Regions from separate parts of the Alteromonas sp. BZK5 genome, predicted to be linked through region 3. Evidence: predicted binding sites of a transcription regulator. Region 3 holds the regulator's gene; each other region holds the start of a gene.

Evidence for each region. Region 3 encodes sigma-54, which starts transcription at its own class of promoters, with help from an activator protein. Its sites were predicted from a motif close to GTTGGCACGNNNNTNGNNT; they were not measured.
Region 1: the regulator sigma-54 is predicted to act here: its motif matches at 1,600-1,618, upstream of BIZ39_RS17010 (DUF1328 domain-containing protein).
Region 2: the regulator sigma-54 is predicted to act here: its motif matches at 2,722-2,740, upstream of BIZ39_RS07235 (flagellar basal body rod protein FlgF).

What each region holds. Positions count from the first base shown of each region.
Region 1 is NZ_JACSOE010000075.1:11,448-16,031, reverse strand. Features, by position in the region: partial or broken gene BIZ39_RS17025 (DUF349 domain-containing protein) at 1-832, shown strand, start outside; gene BIZ39_RS17020 (hypothetical protein) at 846-1,064, shown strand; gene BIZ39_RS17015 (hypothetical protein) at 1,148-1,342, opposite strand; gene BIZ39_RS17010 (DUF1328 domain-containing protein) at 1,381-1,557, opposite strand; gene BIZ39_RS17005 (DUF2490 domain-containing protein) at 1,805-2,500, opposite strand; gene BIZ39_RS17000 (hypothetical protein) at 2,617-3,261, opposite strand; gene BIZ39_RS16995 (CC0125/CC1285 family lipoprotein) at 3,820-4,398, opposite strand; gene BIZ39_RS16990 (hypothetical protein) at 4,423-4,584, opposite strand, start outside.
Region 2 is NZ_JACSOE010000017.1:64,962-69,545, reverse strand. Features, by position in the region: gene BIZ39_RS07250 (flagellar basal body P-ring protein FlgI) at 1-390, opposite strand, end outside; gene flgH (flagellar basal body L-ring protein FlgH) at 413-1,093, opposite strand; gene flgG (flagellar basal-body rod protein FlgG) at 1,105-1,893, opposite strand; gene BIZ39_RS07235 (flagellar basal body rod protein FlgF) at 1,940-2,683, opposite strand; gene flgE (flagellar hook protein FlgE) at 2,908-4,293, opposite strand; gene flgD (flagellar hook assembly protein FlgD) at 4,308-4,584, opposite strand, start outside.
Region 3 is NZ_JACSOE010000043.1:274-4,857, reverse strand. Features, by position in the region: gene ptsN (PTS IIA-like nitrogen regulatory protein PtsN) at 1-75, opposite strand, end outside; gene hpf (ribosome hibernation promoting factor) at 89-376, opposite strand; gene BIZ39_RS13025 (RNA polymerase factor sigma-54) at 407-1,888, opposite strand; gene lptB (LPS export ABC transporter ATP-binding protein) at 1,962-2,687, opposite strand; gene lptA (lipopolysaccharide transport periplasmic protein LptA) at 2,690-3,244, opposite strand; gene lptC (LPS export ABC transporter periplasmic protein LptC) at 3,213-3,791, opposite strand; gene kdsC (3-deoxy-manno-octulosonate-8-phosphatase KdsC) at 3,788-4,336, opposite strand; partial or broken gene BIZ39_RS13000 (CBS domain-containing protein) at 4,337-4,584, opposite strand, start outside.

The sequences.
Region 1 (4,584 bases), on a different contig from region 3:
ATGGCAAAGCGACAACCAAGCCCAAAAGCGTGCGTTAGTCACCCAAGCTTGTCAACTTGCTACGGTAGAAGATGTTGCTGGCGCTGCCGACAAAGCTCAGCAATTGCAAAGCCAGTGGAAGCAAATAGGCCATGCAGGTAAACGTGAAGAGAGTAAGTTGTGGGCAGAATTTAAAGCTGCCAATGACACCGTATTTGAACGTTTAAAAGCCGAGCGGAAAGTACAGAATAATGCATTTAACGCGTTAGTAGATTCGCTACTCAAGCAAGTGGAAGCTGTTGACATCAACAGCGATGATGTAACGTTCAGTCAATCAATAAGCGACGTTCGCGCTCAGTTAACCGACTTGCCTAAAGCGCAACGTACGAAAGTAGATAAAAAGATTGATTCACTTGAAAGTAAGCGCGCGGCGCAAGCGAAAAATGCACAATCTCAAGCCCGATTGGCGCGAGCTCAGGCTCTGATTTCTTTACTACAGCTAAGTGTAGGTGAGGGAAGTGGTGATGAGCAATCTCTAGCGGAAACGTTAGGGAAGCGTTGGTCAAGCGTATTGGGTCAGTCAACTGGAAATAAAACAACTCAGCACGATAGACAATGGTTGACGGTAGCATTAGAAGTCGCAACTGGTATGCCAAGCCCAGATGCAGACGCATCTATACGCTCTAGCGTACAGCTACAAATGATGACATCTAAGTTGGAACAAGGCGAAGCGGCAACAGCTCCCGACATTCTTGCTGACTGGTTATCATACGACTCGATAAGCGAAGAAGATAACCATTTGCTGCAACGAGTTGTTTCAGTTATTGATACTCATCCTGAAATTGTTGCTTAAACGGAAAGCCTAAATGGAAAACAGTGTTGAGTTTCAATTTGAAACAGAAATGTCTGCCTATCGCTTTTTGAATACCGTGAAGCATATTGACGCAGAAGGGTTAAGAGTGAAGTTCGGGCGTACGGATCATCACGTGAGTGTAAAATACCGTTACGGCGTAGGTGAATTTGATTCGACGCTATCTACACTAGACGATCTTGCTCGTGAGTTAGGTGGTGAAGAAGTGTCTTAACTAACCAGTTAGGTCAAACCACGTCGACTGTAAACACAAAAAGGGCCAGACAATTGTCTGGCCCTTTTTTGATAAAAACGTGATTAACAGTCTTTATCTTCAGCGTCTACGCCTTCTTTCACATCTTCACAAGCGTCTTCAACGGCATTACCTGCATCGGTAACAATTTCGTCTAGCTCTTCGCCTGCGTCTTCCGCTTCACCGTCACCGCAAGCTGCTAGTGATAGTGCAAATGCTGATGCTACTAGTACCTTTGATAAGTTTTTAAATGAAAACATATCCTTACTCCTTTTTCCTATTAAAATACTTCTAACTCTTAGGCTCTTGGTGCTCTACCACGTAACGCATTTGCGATAAGTGAGATTACGAGCAACGCGATAAACACAAAGAAAAGAAACTGTGCGATACCTGTTGCTGCACCTGCGATGCCTCCAAAACCAAAAACTGCTGCAATAATGGCGATGATAAAAAATGTGATTGCCCAACCTAACATAACTAAATCCTCGTATTGCTTCCGTTACTTTCACTTTAACTAATGCTATCTTTGTGCCTGTTTTTTTAAGTTATTGAAATATATTGATATAATTTAATTTTTCTCTGGTTGTCAGGCCGTATCTGCAGGCAATTAACGTCACGATTACACGTACGAATGCATTTTTTACATGATTGAGTAAGGCCCTAGTCACCCAACTTTACTCTTTGTGTGTTAAGGGCCTTTGGCTGGAGTTATTTTTTGATTCTTACCAGCTTCCGAAGAATGTGAGAGCAAGGTTGTGGTTTGTTATGGCGTCTGAATTGGCGCCTGGCGACGCAATATGATTATGTAAGTATCCCATCTCGACGCGCCATTTCTTGTTGAGGTGATAGGCCGGTCCCACGTAAAGTCTATTTTGATCAAACCCGCTATTTTGGCCCCAGTCTGTGTCGTTCAAAGCCCAAAATACCTCGTCCCACACGACTATTGACCATTGCTCATTTAAAGGTTTCGACCACCGTATAAATTGTCTAAACCTATAGCCTGTATCATCGCCTTCATCGCTCCTGAATCGCTGCTCCAAACGACTTCTACCTGAAATGGTACCGCCCATAAATTTGCTTAATGAATACGTGGCTTGCTGCCACACCCTGTCTTCTTCAATTGAACCGCTGTCTGAGTCTATCGTTACTCTTGCAACACCCAGCCACAAGGTCGTATCGCTTGAAAGTTTATAGCCGACACCGGGACGAACGATAGAAACGCCTAGCCGAGATGCGTCGTCTTTAAAGCGTAAATGACCGTCAAACCAAAATTGCCATTTACCTTTATCATCGGCATTTCCAGTGAGTGCGAGGGCATTCCAAGATTGAAAATCTGACTCGGCGTGTGACTTAACGCCGGCTGTCATCGCCATCGCAAGTAGTAAGACGCAACGCGTCATAATTCGTTTTGCGCACATAGTTTTTCTCGTTGAAAATAAAAAAGAGGCAAAGCGAAAGGGAAGGGACGCCTTGCCTGCAAAGGGAGAGTGTTTCGCCCCTCACACTTCCTAAGAATGGAGGGGCAATGGCCTATCTAGTTACCGTTTGGGTTGTAAGGTAACGAAGATTGGTGAGCAACAATACGCAGGTCGCCGTCACTATCTTTGACATAGGCAAACGTGTATTCCACCTTCGTTTCGCCACCTTTTGTATCAGTAAAGAAGTAGTTGCCCATCGCCACGGCCATGCGACAGCTGTTGTTGATAATACCCACATTATCGAATTTCACATTTGTGTATGGCTTTATAGCAAAGCCTTTGTCCTCTTCGTAAGCGTCATTACCGCCAACAAAGTATGAAAGCGCAGCATCGAAGCTTGAACGGAACTGGTCGTTAGCTGCAAGCGTTGGTTTAAACAGTACGCTGCTTAAATCGTAACCATACATAGCTTGGATGAAATCTGCGGCTTCGCCAGAGTAATCACCATCATTGCTAAATACTGCACCAATTCGCACTATGCCGTCGCCCCACATCTTTTGTGCCGTTACCACTTCTCGCTCAGTAATACATTCGTCGGAATAAAGTAATGCGTTGTCGAGTGCTTTAGCTTTTAACGCCGGAACATTCGAACTAGCTGAATGCTCCATCTGCGGTTTTGCCACTGCACTGCAACCTGTCACCAACATTACTGTAGCTGCTACAAGAGTAGTTTTTGTCATTAACGTGCTTAGCTTTCTCATCGCCTGACTCCTTAGTCATTTGCAAAATAAATATGTGCTATTACCTGATTCAATTGCTTAGAGCAGTACCGCTACAACGTTGTTGCTAGAGGTTTATAAATCTGCTCTGCAGTTTATGGGTTTAATGATAGCGAGCTATGATGACGGAGACTTTTGTACAACATTAATAGAAGATTAACGGGTCATTAAAAATGCAAGAAGCACTTCAGAAGAATGGATAACAGCTATAAATTAGAGTCTATAGACTAGAGGCTATAGATTAGAGGCTTTAAATTAGAGAAAAGGGCTGTGATAGCAGCAGTGTCATCGACTTTTTCAAGAAGAAACGAATATGACACCGCCCAAGTTTGTAGAAAAGTGAAGAATGCAGTTAGCCTGTGGACTGCTAGCCACAACAGAAAAGTAATAAAGACTATTGCACAGGTTGTTGGCTTTGAACCATATTACGGTTTTGCTTATGTGTTTGAGCGATGCTTTTCAATAACTGCAACTAGGGCCTGAAAAGCATTTCTATTAAAACTGATGTTTCAGAGCATTAGTGAGCGGCAAAACGCTCAGCTAGTTGCCATTTTTTGGCTCCAGAGGCTCTGATAGTACCTCTAAGACAGTAAAAGCATTTTTACCTAGACGCGTTTTATCATTCGCCATCATTACATCAATAGTAAAGTAGATGTCGTTAATTTGAGTTTTCACAACGTCGCTTGAGCTTGGGACGGCCATAGGCTGTGCCACTTCATCGCAGCCTGACATAGTGCACTGCCTGTCTGTTTGAAATGCCACGGGCTCTTCCTTGTTCGCCATAACTTCTCGCGCAACAACTGGCTTTTTATCCACGTTGGTTTTAACAATAGCTAAATAGGTAAAGCCTTGCTTTTGAGCAATTTCCGCTGCTCTGTAAAGGGCATATTGCTGTACTTTATCAGCAGGAGTTTTGTCTGTTGCCTTAAAAAGAACCTTGTATTCGTTCTCAGAAATTTTTTCGCTCGAATAGCCATAGGCAGCTTTGGAACTCGCTGACTTATAAGGGGTAGGGGCTGCTACAGGGGTCGATGAACAACCTACTATTGCAAGGCTAAACGCCACACCAACACAGGCAAGCGTCAAACGACTTTTCTTCATATTTTTTTTGTTGTTCATCTCACATATTCCTTAATACTGTGATCATTGAAATAACGACAATAGCGCAGTCCTACTTATTGCCATTAGGGCTTGATTGCGTTTTGCTTTGGGTTTTGCATCTACCGCACCCTTGTATGCGCCAAGGGTTGCGATGCCAAGCAATGTTTCAGGCTTTCCCATCATCAGTTTACATTGCCTCTTTGC
Region 2 (4,584 bases), on a different contig from region 3:
ACCGTCAACACCGCGAAGAAACGTCTGGAGCAACGTTCCGCCTTGAAGACTGGCCGCTTCGCCAACTGAAGAAACCGTAATATCAATGGTTTGTCCGGGTTTTGCAAAAGCAGGCAGGTCGGCGTGTACCGCCACTGCGGCCACGTTTCGTATTTTCGGCTTGGTGTTAGCGTCAAGACTGATACCAAAGTTACGCAGCATGGTTCTGAAACTCTGTTCGGTAAACGGGCTTTGTTCACCCGTTCCAGGCAAACCTACAACAAGACCATATCCCACTAATTGGTTACTACGTACGCCTTGAATACTCGCTACATCTTTAATGCGCTGCGCACCTGCCTGTGAAGATAAAAGCATTGTGAAAGCGGCTAATACTACTGAAAACAAACGCATGTTCACTCTCCTATCCTAAAACCTAAAGAGGCCACCAAGCAGAATCAAAGAACTTGGTTAACCAACCCTTTTCTTGTGCTCGCGCAAAACTTCCCGTACCCGAATATTGGATACGCGCATTTGCAACCTTAGTGGACACGATTTCATTCTCGGGACTAATGTCTGCCGGACGAATGATGCCGGTAAGACGGATATATTCATCGCCCTGATTCAGGGTTAGCCACTTTTCGCCACGAATAACAAGGTTGCTGTTAGGAAGTACGTCGACCACAGTAACTGAGATAGCGCCGTTTAAGCTGTTGCTTTGGTTAGCTGTGGCATCACCGGAGAAATCTCGGGATGAACTTATTCCCAATTGTACCGACTCTCCGCCAATATTTATCGCTTGCCCAGCAAGCCCGGTAATAGGGTTAAGATTGACGTTTGAATCTTTCGCTGTGCTAGTGTCGGCTGATTTGCTCGCTTGGGTATTCTCGCTTAACGTTACAGTGATGATGTCACCGACTCTTCTTGCGGTAACGTCAGAATATAAGTTGTTAGCAAGCTGCGAACGAAAAAGCGAGCCATCTTCTACTACCGTTTCACGCGGGTAATCTGGCACTACCGGTGCAAACGACGGGTCGTTTGCCTGAACGGGAGGCTCGTTTGTACTGGCGCAACCGCCAAGTATCAGAAGTGCAGCAGATAAACCTAAAATACGCATGATGCTACCTACTAAAGTTGCTGAATAACCTGACCAAGCATTTGGTCGACCGATGAGATAACCTTTGAGTTCATCTCATACAAGCGCTGGCTTTCGATAAGGTTTACTAACTCTTCGGTCACGTTTACATTAGACGTTTCCAACGTGCCTTGTGAGATATAACCCAAACCTTGCAGACCAGGGATCCCCTGAATAGGTGCACCGCTTGACGCTGTCTCTACATAAAGGTTTTGTCCGGTTGGTTGTAATCCGGTTGGGTTAACAAAGTCAGAAATATTAAGCTGACCGAGTACCTGCGGTTCAGCTTGGCCCCGTATGCTCACGCTAATTTCACCATCTTGAGAAATTGTGATTTGTTGCGCATCTTCGGGAATAGCCACTTCAGGCTGAAGCAAAAAGCCCGCGCCAGATGTAACAATTTGGCCTTGGTCGTTCAGTGAAAACTGACCATTTCTCGAATATGCAATGGTGCCGTCTGGCTGCAATATTTCAAAGTAACCACGGCCCTGAATTGACATATCAAGCGCGTTTTCAGTGGTTAACAGGTTACCTTGCGTGTGTGCTTTTTGAGTAGCAACGACCTTCGAGCCTGAACCAAGCATAAGCCCAGAAGGTAGCTCTGTGTCGGCTGACGAACGACCGCCTGGCTGATTGATATTCTGATAAAGCAAATCTTCAAACACCGCGCGGTCTTTTTTAAAGCCCACTGTTGATGCGTTTGCTAGGTTGTTAGACACCACGGCCACATCAGTCTGTGCGGCGTCTAGTCCGGTTTTACTTATCCATAGTGCTGGATGCATGTTAACCTCCGACGTTGCTCATAGGGCAACGGTGATAAAAATTCTTTTACAGGATGCGTAGTAGCTGATTACCGCGAGTATCAAGCTCTTCTGCTTGCTTCATCATTTTGACTTGAAGCTCGTAGTGACGCTGCAGACTTATCATGTCCACCATTTCGTCAACAGCATTAACGTTGGAACCTTCAAGCATGCCCGACATTACTTTTACGTTGGCATTGGCTGGCGCTATTGAGCCATCTTCCATTCTAAATAAGCCGTCATTGCCACGTTCCATGTCTGCATAGTTTGGACTAACTAATTTAAGTCGCCCCACTTCTTCAATAACATTGGCAGGGGCACCTAACTGTCTCATCGACAACGTGCCATCGGCGGCGATATTGAGGTTATCTAAAGGAACAGGAAGGAATATTGGCCCATTGTCACCAAGCACGACGCGATCGTGGATATCTGTCAAAATTCCGTCATCGCCTAACTTGAAATTTCCATCACGCGAGTAAGCTTCTTGACCATTTTGATCTTGTACAGCGAACCAACCATCACCTTGAATGGCTACGTCTAAATCGCGGTCTGTTTTAATCATCGGACCCGACTCGTAGTTATTCGACGGGCTCTCTGTCATGGAAAACACGCGAGTCGGCAAACCTTCGCCGTAGGCCGGCATTGACCTTGCCTGCTCTAACTGCGCTCTGAATCCCGTTGTCTGTGCATTAGCCAAGTTATTGGCCCTAATCCCTGTTCCTAGTAGGTCTTGGGAGGCGCCACTTGCTGAAATATAGAGAAGTTTGTCCATGACTGACTTTTGACTCTGATTAAACCTTAAACAAGATTTTGCAAAGGCAGTGCCAATCTGTGGATATTTAGTGCAATTGAAAAATAAGGGCGGTATTAAATTGATATATATAGAAAAATAAAAAGGTCGCATTGTTGCGACCTTTCTAAATCGGGTCAAATAGGTACGGTTTTCCGCGCCTAAAATTTGCCGCTTAGCAATCTGCTAATGTGGCTTACTGCAAACTATCGAATGTTAAGGATAGTCTGGTTTAGCGAGTTGTTCACTTCAAGCGCGCGCGAGTTTGCCTGGAAGTTACGCTGAGCGATAATCATGTCGATGAGCTCAGTGGTAAGGTTAACGTTAGCTTGTTCTAGCGCCGAAGAGTTAATTTCGCCGAAAGTACCGGTTGTTGCTTCACCCGCTAGTGCCTCACCTGAAAGAATACTTTCCTTCCACTGAGTACTGCTCTCTTGAGTTAGGCCTTGTTCATTAGAAAAGCGAACCAAAGCGACACGAACAATAGGTTCAGACGTACCATTAGAGAACGTCGCGCGAACCAAGCCATCCGGACCAATGTCGATACCTGTTAATCGACCTACAGGCAAACCGTCCTGTTCTAGTGAAGTAACTTCAAACGCAGAGGCGAACTGAGTCGGCTCATTAGGCGTCGCGTTATTAACATCGAGGTTAAAATCAATGCTTATTTGCTGAGTAGGATCTGAGCCATTAGCAAGAATACCTGCGCCTAACGCTTCTGTTTGCATTTTGAAATCAAGTGTAGGTAGGCCATCAGGCGTTTCCATGCCAGCAAAATCACCACCTTGAGAGAAGATAAGTTTAGATGCTGTTACGGCGTTACCAGTGTTACCACCGACACTATTTACTGCTGTTGCTGGGTCTGTGTCATTACCCGCTGAATCTGTCATATCAACTAGCGTGTCATCGATTGCAGTAGCAACATACCACTCATTATCAACACCCGGTGTCGCATCCTTTATGAAGTAATAGGTCATTACGTGACTATCACCTAACGAATCGTAAACGGTTACCGATGTTGCGGCGTTGTAGGTAAGCGGATCTTCAGGGTCAAAATCTTGTGGATCTAGGGCTGCATCACCAGCAGGCAAGTTCATTCGAATGTCAACTTCTGTGGTTTGTGCGGGAGAACCCGAAGAGTCTGGAATACGCACTGGCTCAGTAGTACTAAGTGCTACCGAGGCACTTGTACCATCAGAGTTAACGGGGAAACCCAATAAGTTATCGCCGTTACTGTTAACCACGAAATTGTCGCTATCTAACTTGAACTGACCCGCACGTGTGAACGAGAAGTCGCGAGACGTAATTTCAGGTACTGTCGCAAAGAAACCATTACCCGTGATCGCCAAATCAAGCGAGGTATTGGTAAACTGAAGGCTACCTTGAGAAAATTGCTGAGCAACTTCTTGAGTGAGTACACCGTCACCTACTTTAGTTTTACCACCTGAAAGCAGTGATGCCGCATAAACATCGCCAAATTCAGCGCGAGATTCTTTAAAGCCAACTGTATTTACGTTTGCGATGTTGTTGGCGGTTACATCCAAATCTTTTTGTGCGGCTGATACGCCACTCAGTGCAATATTAAAAGACATTATTGATTCTCCTACTAACTGCCGATTTGAATGACGTCATCAAGATTGATACTGACATCACCATCCAAATTCAAAATTACGCCTTGACCACTACCAGCCAAGCTTACACTTCCAACATGGCGATTAACGGCGGTATTCAGCTGAACACCTTCTCCATTCAACTCGCCAGTGGCACTGATAACATATTCACCCGGTGCCATCTGGTTGCCATGCTTATCTTTGCCATCCCATTCAAACTCAATGTTGCCAGCGCTTTGTGTGCCTGCATCAATGGTTTTTATGACTTCACCA
Region 3 (4,584 bases):
AAGAATTCGCTTTTTACTATTACACTGAACCGCACACTCGGTGCGGTCCAGACTTACGATGGCTTGTATATCCATGCTTAATTAACTACTAATGTTTTTTCAGTTTTTCCTTATGCTTGATTACCTGCCGGTCGAGTTTATCAACCATGCTGTCAATCGCCGCATACATGTCGGTATTTTCTGAGGATGCGAATACTTCAGCGCCACTTAAATGAACGGTCGCTTCGGCTTTTTGATTTAATTTTTCAACGTTCAGGATGACATGCACATTAGAAATGTGATCAAAGTGACGTTCAAGTTTGCTGAACTTCGTATCGACATAATTACGCAAAGAGTCGGTGATTTCGACATGATGACCAGTAAGGTTGATTTGCATATTTCGTCTTCCTTATATTATTAAGCCCGATTAAATAAGGCTTTTGCGTTGGTTCGACGGCGGGATCGACAACGATTCCCGGTACTTTGCTATTGTTCGCCGGGCAACTTTAATGCCTTGTTCGGCCAACAATGAAGCAATCTTGCTATCACTTAGCGGCTTGCTAGGCTTTTCTGCGGCCACTAATTTCTTGATCAATGCACGAATCGCTGTAGATGAACATTCACCACCAGACTCTGTTGCAACGTGGCTTGAGAAGAAATACTTCAATTCGAAGATTCCACGTGGCGTATGCATGTACTTTTGCGTTGTCACTCGCGAAATAGTGGATTCGTGCATATCTACCATTTCTGCGACATCATTTAGCACCATTGGTTTCATCATTTCCGGGCCGTGCTCAAAAAAGCCCATTTGCTGCTGCACAATGCAGTTTGCAACCTTCATTAAGGTTTCGTTACGAGATTCAAGGCTCTTTATGAACCACTTAGCCTCTTGCATGTGTGAGCGGATGAACTGTGAATCGCTACTATTCTTGGCACGGCGACTCATTGCAGCGTATTGTTGATTTACGCTTAACTTAGGCAGACTGTCGGGGTTCAGCTCAACCACCCAACGGCCATTTTTCTTGGTTACTGAGACATCAGGAATAACGTACTCAGGCTCTTTAGTAACTAAAGCACTACCTGGGCGAGGATTCAAGGTTTGCAGTAAACGCATTGCCTCGCGTAGCTGATCTTCTTTCAATCGGCTTTTACGCATAAGCGTACGATAGTCTTTGCTGCTCAGTAAGTCAGAGTACTCTTCAATCAGTTGCTTCGCTTCAGCAAGCCACGGTGTGTCTTCTGAAAATTGACGCAATTGCACCATCAAACATTCTTGTGGAGAGCGTGAGCCAGAACCAATAGGGTCGAACATCTGAATGCGCTTTAGCACACATTCTATTTCGTCCATTTCAATCGGCTCTTCCATATCATCATCGTTAACCGCTTCTAAAATATCATCAAGGGTAACGGTTAAATAACCTGACTCGTCAATAGAGTCGATGATTGCTGTAGCGATTGCGCGATCGGTATCCGAGAAATGGGTAAGGCGCATTTGCCAAAGAAGGTGCTCTTGAATATCTTCAGTAGTCTCACCTTGGAAGATTTGCTCGTCGTCATTGGATGGACCTGGAGCTGGCGAAGATGAAGCAGAGTAGTATTCGTCCCATGTGCTGTCGATTGGCAGCTCATCGGGAAGATCGTTTTTCTCAAGTGCATCGCCGGCTTCTAGTGTGTCACTAGATGCAGAAGCAGTGGCCTCAGAGCCGCTGTCATCGTTGTCGATATTGTTCTTTTCTAGTTGCGGCTCGTCGTTACCTTCTTCAACTTCTAATAGCGGATTAGAATCGAGCGCTTCTTGGATCTCTTGTTGAAGATCAAGTGTAGAAAGCTGCAGCAGTTTAATGGCCTGCTGAAGCTGTGGTGTCATGGTAAGTTGTTGGCTAAATTTTAGCTGTAAAGATGGTTTCATCTACGTCTTATTTAAATGCTCTAAATTGAATATACCAGAGCGAAACTGAAAAATGACAATTCGGTTACATTAACTATAGCCTGAATTGTTCGCCTAGGTATACATCCCTTACTTTTTGATTACTTAAAACCTGTTCCGCCGTTCCTTGCGCAATAAGCTCGCCATGACTCACAATGTACGCCTTTTCACAAACATCCAATGTCTCTCGTACGTTATGGTCCGTGATAAGGATTCCAATACCCCTATCGCGAAGATGTTGTATTATCTTCTTTATATCATTAACTGATATTGGATCAACACCAGCAAATGGTTCGTCTAACAAAATAAATTGCGGTTTTGCTGCCAGAGCGCGGGCAATCTCAACGCGACGGCGTTCGCCCCCTGACAAACTCATCCCCGTACTATTACGTATATGGTTAATATTAAATTCATCAAGTAGCGCATCTGCTTCTTCTTCTTGCTGTTGTGAATTTAAATCTTTACGGGTTTGCAAAATGGCCATGATATTTTCATGCACTGTGAGCTTTCTGAAAATAGAGGCTTCCTGCGGTAGGTAGCCAATTCCGCGGCGTGCGCGCTCGTGCATGGGCTGATGAGTTAGCTCATTGTTGTCGATTTCAATCTTGCCTTTATCCAGATTCACTAAACCAACAATCATGTAGAATGTGGTGGTCTTACCAGCGCCATTTGGGCCAAGAAGACCAACAATTTGACCCGTTGAGACAGACAGACTTACATCTCGAACAACCTGTCGTGACTTGTAAGCCTTAGCAAGATTTTTAGCGCTCAAAGTTGCCATTGCTATTCATTGCCCTCGTTGTCTTTTTTGTCTTTCTTAGACGAAGTTTTGCGAATGGTCTCAGGTGTGAATACTGTGGTCACTCGACCCTCACCATCCTTACCTGCGCCGCCAGTCGCTAGCAATTGCTCGGTAATCATATCGAACGTGATGTTGTCACCCTGTACTTTACTGGTGTCTTGTTTCAACTCTGCGTTTCCGGCAAGAGAAATCGTTCGGTTCACCACTTCATAGCGTATTTCATTAGCTTTTGCCGAAACTGGCGTGCCGTCTTCCAATTGCTGGGAATAGCTTGCAGGCTTTCCTCTAGCAATAAATATTTCACGACCACCACCGTCAGTGGCAATTACTTCCACTTCGTCAGCTTCAATAACCAAAGAGCCTTGAGTTATGAGTACGTCGTCTTTGTACAACGCGGTTTTATTTTTACCGTCGATAAACTGGGTGTTCGAGCCTATTTTTATGGGCTGCGAAAAATCATCTTCACTGGCGTGTACCGCACCGCTAGCGATGGCAAGCAATAAACTAGTTGCTAGGGGAATAAGTGGTTTGTACATGATCTAAAAGCTCGTATTCTTGTGTGCGTAAATTCGCGTTAAACCCATTACTTAAAATGACATATTGGGTGCCCAGTATTTCAACGGGTTGGTCAGATGTCATTTGCTTGGTTTCTAAATTAATTTGAATGTACTCGGTCGATATACTTCTGACAAAGTCATCGCCAGTTTGGTTCTCAATATTAACTTGGTTTTCCAGCTGGATTAGCTCGTTATTGTATAGTGTACCTTCATCAGCGGTTACCACCCATGGTGATGACGCGTTTTCTGTATAAAGGGTGTATTTAGGTTGCTGAAACAATACAAAGCCAAGCTGGTCGTAATGCTCCATCGACTCTGCAAATACTTTGTGATTTAACTCACCGTCTTGATTGTACAGCGTAGTGGTAAGATTTTTTGCTTTGTAGGCGGGCTTTAGCGCATCGTTTTCACGATTCCCCTGCGTTTCAGGCTGCTCTTCCATCCACGTAGGGATGTACATCAGCATCGCCAAAATAAATAGCGCCGATATACTTAATCCTAAGCGATTAAAGCCAAACAGGCTCATACACTAGCTCCAAAAATCTCATTTGCTACCCCTTTGGCCTGCAAAATGGTATCCGATATTTCTCGGACCGCGCCAAACCCACCGGGAAGGGTTGTAATCCAGTTTGCTTGTTTGGCTACGTAAGGATGGGCATCGGCAACCGCAATTTTAACCGCAACGTGCTTGTACATACCCGTATCTGGCATGTCATCACCTACCGCAGCCACTTCGTCAGTGTTTAACTCAAGGCGCTTCATCAGGTCGCTAAGCGCGTCTGCTTTATTCTCTTCGCCTTGAATTATATGTGCAACATTCAGTGCCTTCATTCTATTTTCAACAATGGCAGAGCGACGTCCAGTAATAACCGCGACATTCACTCCATTGCTCACTAGCGCTTTTACACCATATCCATCACGGGTATGGAATGCTTTAAGTTCTTCACCGTCGTTACCTAAGTAAATTCGGCCATCTGAGAACACACCATCAACGTCGCATACCAGCAACTTTATCTTGGCTAGTTTTGCGAAAAGCGAGTCATTTATTTCCGTGTACAAGGTGGTTGTCATTTAAAGCACTCCTGCTTTTAGTAGCATATGCATGTTAAAAGCCCCAACAGGTTTGCGCTTATCGTCAGTAACCATTAACGCACTAATTTTATGGGTTTCCATCAAATTCAGGGCTTCTACAGCCAGCTGACCTGCGGTGGTAGTCTTGCCGCCTTTAGTCATTACTTCTTCTACTGTCGCACTGTGTACGTCTACGCGGGCATCGAGAATTCGTCGTAGGTCGCCATCCGTAAAGACGCCTGTCAGCG